DNA from 4 places in the Rhodococcus sp. MT28 genome. Region 3 is predicted to be linked to each of the others. Evidence: riboswitches for the same ligand, from Rfam matches in the RefSeq annotation. Region 3 holds a riboswitch; each other region holds the start of a gene.

Region 1 (2,180 bases), on a different contig from region 3:
CACACGATAGAGGCATCACCGATCGGGCGGATTCACCCGGTAACCGTCACCCGTCGCGATCACATCCGCTACGTCCCCGCGGGGACGTCCACAACTGCGGTCGCACCCGGCCCAGTGCTGGCGCCCGACAACGGGAAGTTCTGCCTGCTCGACGGCGGTGATCGCGTCGGCGCGCACATCGGCGAGCGACTTCTCGCATCCCGGACTTCCGGTGCAGGCGGTGACCTCGAGCCACGGTGAGTTCTCGTCGAAGATCAACCCCATGGGTGCCAGCACCCGGACTACCTGCTCGGCTGCCCATTCGTCGAGGTCGAAGATATGCACCGATCGCCACGGTGTCACGACGACGGGCTTGTCGACGGCTGCGAGGAACTCGGCCAGCCGAGCGTCGAGCAGTCCGAATCGCAGGCCGCCGCCCAGAGCTACGGTCCCGTCGCGCTGCTCGAGCCAGCCGATAGTAGGCCGTGCATCCGGCGTGAGGTCCGCAGCACCGGTGGACTCGGCGCTCAGACCCAGCTGCTCGAGGGTGCGTTCGATTCCGTCCGGAACCTCGGCCAGGCGCCAGTGCTTGTCGCGGACGTCGAGGAATGATCGAGCCGCCTCGAGGAGCAATTCGACGGCGTCGTCCGCCTGGACGAGATGAGTGGTGTGGTGACCGGCGAGCACCAGTGAATGCTCGGTGGCGCTGCGCGCATGGAGTCCGAAATCGCCCCGTAGCCCGGTGATGTCTCCGCGCCCGTCGTCGAGGGTGAACAGGGTTCGCCCTGGCAGATCTGCCAATGCTTGATCCGCTTGGATCGCCGAATCGAGACGGTGGACCAGTTCACGAATGTCGGCGACGCCCCCGATACGGCCGGACAGTGGGGACGCGAGGATGTTGCGCACTCGTTCGTGCGTCGCGGACGGCAGCAGACCGGCCGAAGCGATACGCGCCGCGAAGGCTTCGGGGTCCGAGACCGAGCGCAGTTGTACGTTGCCCCTCGAGGTGAGTTCCATCTGCCCGTTGCCGAGATCGCGCGCTGCGTCGGCGAGCGTCTGCAATTGGACCGGGGTGAGGAGTCCGCCGGGTAGGCGCACGCGTGCCAGTGCGCCGTCGGCGGCGTGGTGAACTTGCAGTGCACCCGGGCACGCGTCTGGCTGTGAACGGTCCGTGGGCATGGCTCCAGGGTACGACCTGTCATGAGTGCCTTCTGCGGACCGGTAGCATCACCACCACCAGTGACGGCAGTTGAGGAAACCGGTGAGAGTCCGGTGCGGTCGCGCCACTGTGAGTGTTGCTCGAGCGGGACGTGTTTCCGCTCGGAAACACGAGTCAGACCCTCAACCGCCGTCGATGACAGATCTGTGCCACGGGGCGCGAAACCCCAGGAAGGCTTCACCCGTGATTCTTCTGCTCTCCACGTCCGACACCGATCTGCTGAGCGCCCGCGCCAGCCAGGAAGCCGGCGACGGCGTCTCCTATCGCTGGGCCAACCCCTCACGCTTGCTGGTCTCGGAGGACTTGCCGCCCTTGCTCGACGGCGTCGACCTCGTGATCGTTCGTATCCTCGGTAGCCGTCGCAGCTGGGAAGACGGCCTGGACATGGTCCTCGCCTCCGGACTCCCCGTAGTCGTTCTCGGCGGCGAGCACGCGCCGGACGCCGACCTCATGGAGTGCTCGACGGTTTCCGCCGGTGTCGCTGCCGAGGCTCACAACTACCTGGCCGAGGGTGGCGCACAGAATCTGGCACAGCTGCACCACTTCCTGTCCGACACCGTCCTGCTCACCGGCCACGGGTTCGAACCGCCGGCCCACCTGCCTTCCTGGGGCATCGCTGATTTCGCGCCCGATCTCGACTCGGCGAGCGGTCCGGTCATCGCAGTTCTGTACTACCGCGCCCAGCATTTGGCCGGAAACACCCGGTACATCCAGGCGTTGTGCGACGCGGTCGCCGAGGCCGGTGGCACCGCGCTGCCGATCTACTGCGCATCTCTGCGAACCGCAGAAGCCGAACTTCTGAGCACGCTCCGCCGCGCCGACGCCATGGTCGTGACAGTTCTTGCTGCCGGTGGCACGAAGCCCGCGACCGCGTCCGCCGGTGGCGACGACGAAGCCTGGGATGTCGCCGCACTCGCTGCGCTCGACGTCCCCATCCTGCAGGGCCTGTGCCTGACCAGTAGCCGCGCCACCTGGGACGAGA
Region 2 (2,180 bases), on a different contig from region 3:
GCCTGCGTAGCGAGCGAGGAAAGTCGGAACTCCCACAGCAGAGTTGCCGGGAAGTCCTCGCCCACCTCGTTGATGCCGGGAAGCGAGACGTAACCGATCGCGACGATCACCAGGAACGCAGCCACCGGAGCAGCGATGCGCACGCTGAGGAACTCGTGCCCGGAAACTGCCTTTGCCGCCGCTGCTGCCGCGGTGACGGACAGCAGCCCGAGAATCACGGCGGCCAGCCACAGCAGTGTGCGCTGGTTGATGGTGTCGGGATCTCCGACGGCCGGCGGATTGGCCGGGTACTTGAAAAAGGGGACAGCCTCGATAGCCAGCCAACCACCGACGGCGATGGTGATCGCCAACAAAGGCCCGGACATTCCGGTGAGTCGTCGAGCGTAATTGGCAACGACCGAGAAGATCGCCCCGAGTGCCAGTCCGGCAAGCGCCGTGCCCAGGAACAGCCCGGCGCGCTGCCCGTCGCGGCTCACCAGTGGTTCTTCTTCGTCACCGTGCGAATGCCCAGCGGCTTCGCCGGAAACCTCACCGGTGGCGCTGTTGGCTTCTTCGATCGCAATGGCAGCGTTGACGTGCGGTTCACCCAGCACGAATGCAACTCCGCCGGCAAGGATGCCTGCGATCAGACCAGCCAACAAACCACGAATGAGAAGCTTCGTGAAATTGTCGGCTAGTGGCACGGCAGGCCCATCAAGTGTCGACCGTCGTGCATCAATTCATGCATGTACATGCCGGTGCGAGAGATAGCGCCCTGGTCGAATCCGACCAGGTAGAGAGCCAGCATCGCGAACAGAACTACTGCAGCGGCGAGGAAAGCAAGACGAGTCGAATCGATCGACGTATCGGGAGAATAGGCGAGAGCCATCGAAGCCTCCTGGGATTTTCGCGTCCCCTAGGTCCATGCGATGGCCGAAGTGTCTGGCTGTCGAAATTGTCGTGCCGAAAAAGGCACTTCACCTCGAATTACAGTGGCGCGACCGCTCCGGGCTTTCACCGGATTCCTGTCGGACCATCGCGTTTACATGCGAACTTTTGCACTACAGCCCGCACCGTGTCAACGCGTGAAGCCGAGATGACCGTCGATTGTGCCCGCCAAGGCAGGCACAATCGCTCGAGATCAGCTCTTTGCGGCGACGTCCAGGACAACTTCGAATTCGAGCAACGACGCACCCGAAGCGACGGGCTTCGCGCGCTCGCCGGAATGGGCTTCACGGGCGGGGCCGTCACGCCAATCGGCGAACGCCTGCTCGGACTCCCACTGAGTCACCACGAAGTAGCGGCTCTCACCGGCGGTGGGGCGGAGGAGTTGGAATCCGAGAAAGCCCGGGGAGTTCTCGACTGCGTGAGCGCGTGCTGCGAAGCGCTTCTCCAGTTCGGGGCCGGCGCCCTCGGGGACCTCGATTGCATTGATCTTCACGACTGCCATGCAAGCGACATTACCCGCGCACCTTCACCGCGTACCGTGACACTCGTGTTGCATGACGAAGGTGGAACGGGACAACCGATTCTGTTGTTGCACGGCCTCATGGGCAGCTCCCGAACGTGGCGACGCCAGGTGCCGTGGATCCGCGAGTTCGGCCACGTCTACACCTTTGACGCTGCCGGTCACGGCAGGCCGGCGCCAGCGGCACTGACTACCGAGGCATTCGTCGAGGACCTGACATCGGCGGTTGCGTCCATCGAGGAGCCGATGATCGTGATCGGTCATTCGATGGGGGCTCTGCATGCGTGGTGCTTCGCCGCCGCGCATCCCGAAAAGGTTTGTGCGCTGGTCCTCGAAGACATGGCCCCGGACTTTCGTGGACGCACCGCTGCGGACTGGGCGCAGATGATCTCGGCGTGGCCGCAGCCGTTTGCTTCCGAGGAGGCGATGAAGGAATTCTTCGGCCCCGTCGCCGGCCAGTACTTTCTCGACTCTTTCGACCGCCGCGACGACGGGTGGTACCTGCACGGCGACGTGTCGACCTTCCGCGACATCTCGGAGGAGTGGGGCACGAGGCATTTCTGGGATCAGTGGAAGGCGATCGAGGTGCCGACCTTGCTGATCGAGGGAGAGTTCACCATCACCCCCGAGGGACAGATGCGAGAGATGGCCGAGAGGCCGGGAACTCGGTACGTATGTATTGCCGATGCAGGCCACCTGGTCCACGACGATCAACCGCAGCGCTATCGCGAAG
Region 3 (2,180 bases):
CTCATGTCGAACCAGTTCAACGATCGCTTGAACTCGCTGTTCGAGACTGCCGACTTTCACGTCACCAACGCGATGGTCGTTCGCGGCATGACCGAGTTCGGCTGCCGTATCTCCACGCCGTACCTGTCGCAACTGCGCACCGGCGTCCGAACCAATCCGTCACCCGAAGTGGTTGCCGCCCTCGCCCACTTCTTCAACGTCCATCCGGACTACTTCTACGCCCCGTCCGATCACACTCCGCCCGCGATCTCAGGTGGCGAGGCAGACCTCTCCCTCCTCGAACAGCTGCACAACGTGCGCCTGCGGAACCTCACCTCCCGTGTCGTCGACCTCTCACCGTCTTCACAGGATCTGCTTGTCGAAATGGCGGAGAATCTACGTTCCTCCGAAAATCTTCCGCGCGTACCACCGGACTCGAATTCCTACATGTCACGCGCATAGCGCCCTTCGCCGACTCTCCTTGACTGCTCAGGGAGGGTTGGCCTTATGCTGGTCGATGCAGCTGGTTCGCCCGGCACGGTCATGAGGAGCCCCGAAGACCGGTCCCGGCGTCGAAGCTCCGTCAGCGCAAGCTGTCGGGGTGAGAGGGAACCCGGTGAAAATCCGGGACTGTCCCGCAGCGGTAAGCAGGAACGACCGCCGTTCATGTGCACTGGGCATCCGCCTGGGAAGCGACGGCCAGTAGGTTCGATCCAACTCGATCGAGTGCCCGCGAGTCCGAAGACCTGCCGACTGTGTCGGGCACGCCGTGCCCGACGGTCCACCGCCTCGTGGAATGGGCGTGTAGATCTCCATCGGACCTCGTGTGCGGTGCGGGCAGTGCTGCCCGCTGAAACTCGGGGTCTCGTGAGGTGTACCCGTCTGCCGGCAGTGGCCATCAGTGCATTGGCAATCTGGAGAAACTCCGTGACAACAACATTCACTTCGACCGTGCTGGGCTCACCGCGCATCGGTCCTCATCGAGAACTCAAGCGGGCAACCGAAAGCTACTGGGCAGGGCGCATCGACGCCGACGCCCTGCAGGCTGTCGCCCGTGACCTCCGTCGGCAGGGCTTGGCCGACCTCCGTGACCTGGGCCTCGACTCCGTCCCGGTCAATACCTTCTCCTTCTACGACCAGATGCTCGACACCGCAGTTCTTCTCGGCGCGCTGCCCGACCGCGTCGCGTCGGTCGCCGATCCGTTGGACCGCTACTTTGCCGCTGCCCGTGGGACGGACACCATCGCGCCGCTCGAAATGACGAAGTGGTTCGACACCAACTACCACTACCTGGTGCCGGAGATCTCGCCGTCCACCACGTTCGCACTCGACCCGTCCAAGGTCTTGTCCGAACTGGCAGAAGCACTTTCCGACGGCATTGCAGCCCGCCCGGTCGTCATCGGACCGGTCACCTTCCTGCTGCTCTCGAAGGCTGTCGGCACTGACGAGCCGCTGCTCTCGCGACTCGAAGAACTACTCCCCCTCTACGCGGATCTACTCGGTCAGCTCGCGAAGGCCGGTGCGAGCTGGGTTCAGCTCGACGAACCGGCCCTCGTGGGCGATCGCACCGACGAGGAAATCGAAGCGGCACGCGCTGCGTACGAACAGCTTTCAGCGCTGTCCGAGCGGCCGTCGATCCTGTTGGCGTCGTACTTCGGTTCGCTGCGTGAGGCGCTGCCCGCGCTTGCGTCCACCGGCGTCGAAGGATTTGCCGTCGACCTGGTGGCCGGTCAGGATTCGATCGGCTCCGTCCCCGAACTCGCCCGCAAACTGGTCGTCGCCGGTGTGGTCGACGGACGAAACATCTGGCGGTCGGATCTGGATTCGGCACTGAGCACGTTGGGTGCTCTGTTGGGCAGCGTGGATACTCTTGCCGTCTCCACATCGTGCTCCCTGCTGCACGTTCCGTACACTCTCGACGCAGAAGCCGATGTCGACAAGGCCCTGCGCTCGTGGCTCGCGTTCGGCACCGAGAAGGTCAAGGAAGTAGTAACTCTCGCAACCGCTCTCACACAGGGCCGAGAGTCGGTGGAGGACGAGTTCGCTCTGGCACGAGCGGCCGCGTCGACCCGCAAGGACGATCGCAGACTCAATGATGCGAGTGTTCGGGGACGCCTGGCCGCCGTGCTGAACTCGGCGACCGGTCGCGCGCCCGCCGCCGAACGTCGCGCTGCCCAGGACGAACTGCTTTCTCTGCCGCC
Region 4 (2,180 bases), on a different contig from region 3:
GATCAGGGAAGAGGACTTCGGCTCCGAGTTTCACGCCGATCCCGGCGAACGGCCACAACGCGCCCGAGTAGCCGCCGGCGCCGTGGATGCCGAGAACACGAACCGGCGCGTCTGGAACCACGGCCCGTGCGACGTGGACGGTGTTGCCGTTCCACTCCCACCACGTCGGGGTCGGCGCCGGCATGTGGTCGGTGTACCGGTCGGGCATAAACTTCGAGTAATCGGCGCTGGTCACCTACACAATTCTCGGTATCGGCGTCGCGGCTGACAACTCGCATCGGAGGACCGTGTCGACTCGGCGGAAAAGGCCCTCCCAGCAGCGCTCGAGGGCTACCTACGACGCGATCCTGGAGGCAGCTACTCGCGTTTTCGCTTCGGAAGCCATGGCAGCGACCACCAACCGGATCGCTGACGAAGCAGGGGTGTCGGTGGGCTCGCTCTACCAGTATTTCGGCGACAAGTACGAGATCCTCTCGGAGTTGGCGAACCGTCACGTGAGTGCTGCGCGGGAGAGTTTTGCGCTCTGCCTTGCCGACATCGTCGAGCGTGAGCTCACCCCGGACGAGGCCGTGAGGATGTTGGTGGAGTGCGCGGTCGAAGTGAACAGTAAGCCGCGAGAGTTCTTTCACCTGCTCTACGATCAGGTTCCGCGTACGCATGAGCTCATCGAGCAGGTCGAAGGAATGAATCGTCAACTGGTACTCGGCTTTTCGGAGTACCTCCAGAGCTACGGTTTCAGTGCGGAGGATGCGTTGTTGACGTCGCGGCTGACCGTGACTGCCGTGGACAGTCAGGTGCATCGGGTTGTGCTGGAATCGGATTCACCCGAAGAACTTCGAGTGCGAACGGAAGCCGTCGTACGGCACGCGAGATCGATGATCGGGTCGCAACCTTGATCCGGTGTCGAGAATGGTGACCACAGTCCGTTATGGTTCTGACGTCATCATCGAGGTAATGGGAAGTCGGTGCAATTCCGGCGCGGTCCCGCCACTGTGAGGTCGTCCCTGCGTCGACCGTAGCCAGATACCACCCTCGTTGACGTTGTGTCATGCCACGAGGATGGATCGGTCACACCATGAATGCTGTTGGCGGAGCTCTGTCTCCACCTACCCACCTGCCTTCGCCGAAGGCTGGTGCGCCTCGAGGACGGCTCAGTCCGGGTATCGTGCTGCCCGCTCTGCTGGTCGTCGCCGTGCTCTCTGCTGTGTGCGCGTTGGCATTCGGATCCGAGATGCTCCCCGTGTCCACTGTGGTGGACGTGGTGCACTCGCGCTTCGGAGGCCCACCCGTCACGCGTTCCGAACTTGCGATCGTGTGGGGGATCAGAGCACCTCGGGTACTGCTCGGTCTGGCCGTCGGCGCTGGTCTTGCCGTCGCCGGCGCGGTGGTGCAAACCCTCGTCCGTAACGCTCTTGCCGATCCCCACCTGCTGGGAGTGTCGTCCGGCGCGAGTGTCGGTGCCACCGCCGTCATCACCACCGGACTGTTCGCCGGCGCGGGAGTGTGGGCGCTCAGTTTCGGCGCGATGATCGGGGCGTTGGGAGCTGCGATTCTCGTCTTCACCATCGCGACGCTGCAAGGCGGTATCACTCCACTGCGATTGGTTCTGACCGGCACCGTTACCGCATCCGCCCTGTCGGCGATCGCGAGTTTTCTGGTGCTGCGTACCAATGATTCCCAGGCCGCGCAGTCCGTATTGTTCTGGCTCCTGGGAAGTTTGGCCGGGGCATCCTGGGACAAGTTGTGGGCGCCGGTCATCGTTGTGTTCCTGCTGACGGCAGCGGTGTTCGCCCTGCACGGTTGGCTGGATGCGCTGGCGGCCGGACCGGACGTCGCGGCTTCGCTCGGTATTCCCGTCCGAACCCTGCGAAACGTGCTGTTCGGCGTGCTGGCAGCGTTGGTCGGCACGATGGTTGCAGTGTCCGGCGCGATTGCCTTCGTAGGCTTGGTCATACCGCACGTCACACGCATGCTCGTCGGAGCCAGACATCGAGTGGTGTTACCGGCGGCAGCACTGATCGGCGCGTCCTTCCTGGTGTGGGTCGACGTCGTGGCGCGGACCTCGTTGCGGCCGACCGAGATCCCGCTGAGCGTGGTGACCGGGGTGATCGGGGCCCCGCTGTTTCTCCTGCTTCTCGGCCGTCGGCGCTACCGATTCGGTGGCAGTTCGTGAGCGCCCG

The links. Region 3 has a riboswitch for cobalamin ahead of metE (5-methyltetrahydropteroyltriglutamate--homocysteine S-methyltransferase). Riboswitches for the same ligand answer to the same signal wherever they lie in the genome.
Region 1: linked by a shared signal. The riboswitch ahead of AC1Q6C_RS15785 (cobaltochelatase subunit CobN) and the one ahead of metE (5-methyltetrahydropteroyltriglutamate--homocysteine S-methyltransferase) in region 3 are both predicted to bind cobalamin.
Region 2: linked by a shared signal. The riboswitch ahead of AC1Q6C_RS23205 (CbtB domain-containing protein) and the one ahead of metE (5-methyltetrahydropteroyltriglutamate--homocysteine S-methyltransferase) in region 3 are both predicted to bind cobalamin.
Region 4: linked by a shared signal. The riboswitch ahead of AC1Q6C_RS28990 (FecCD family ABC transporter permease) and the one ahead of metE (5-methyltetrahydropteroyltriglutamate--homocysteine S-methyltransferase) in region 3 are both predicted to bind cobalamin.

The regions. Positions count from the first base shown of each region.
Region 1 covers NZ_JBXAFD010000003.1:690,483-692,662, reverse strand. Annotated here, with positions in the region: gene cobG (precorrin-3B synthase) at 16-1,158, opposite strand; cobalamin riboswitch at 1,210-1,342, shown strand; gene AC1Q6C_RS15785 (cobaltochelatase subunit CobN) at 1,382-2,180, shown strand, end outside.
Region 2 covers NZ_JBXAFD010000006.1:150,885-153,064, forward strand. Annotated here, with positions in the region: gene AC1Q6C_RS23200 (CbtA family protein) at 1-683, opposite strand, end outside; gene AC1Q6C_RS23205 (CbtB domain-containing protein) at 674-868, opposite strand; cobalamin riboswitch at 894-1,032, opposite strand; gene mhuD (mycobilin-forming heme oxygenase MhuD) at 1,121-1,429, opposite strand; gene AC1Q6C_RS23215 (alpha/beta fold hydrolase) at 1,475-2,180, shown strand, end outside.
Region 3 covers NZ_JBXAFD010000001.1:685,504-687,683, forward strand. Annotated here, with positions in the region: gene AC1Q6C_RS03275 (helix-turn-helix domain-containing protein) at 4-441, shown strand; cobalamin riboswitch at 523-747, shown strand; gene metE (5-methyltetrahydropteroyltriglutamate--homocysteine S-methyltransferase) at 907-2,180, shown strand, end outside.
Region 4 covers NZ_JBXAFD010000012.1:60,629-62,808, reverse strand. Annotated here, with positions in the region: gene AC1Q6C_RS29000 (alpha/beta hydrolase) at 1-235, opposite strand, end outside; gene AC1Q6C_RS28995 (TetR/AcrR family transcriptional regulator) at 288-896, shown strand; cobalamin riboswitch at 913-1,048, shown strand; gene AC1Q6C_RS28990 (FecCD family ABC transporter permease) at 1,166-2,173, shown strand; gene AC1Q6C_RS28985 (ABC transporter ATP-binding protein) at 2,170-2,180, shown strand, end outside.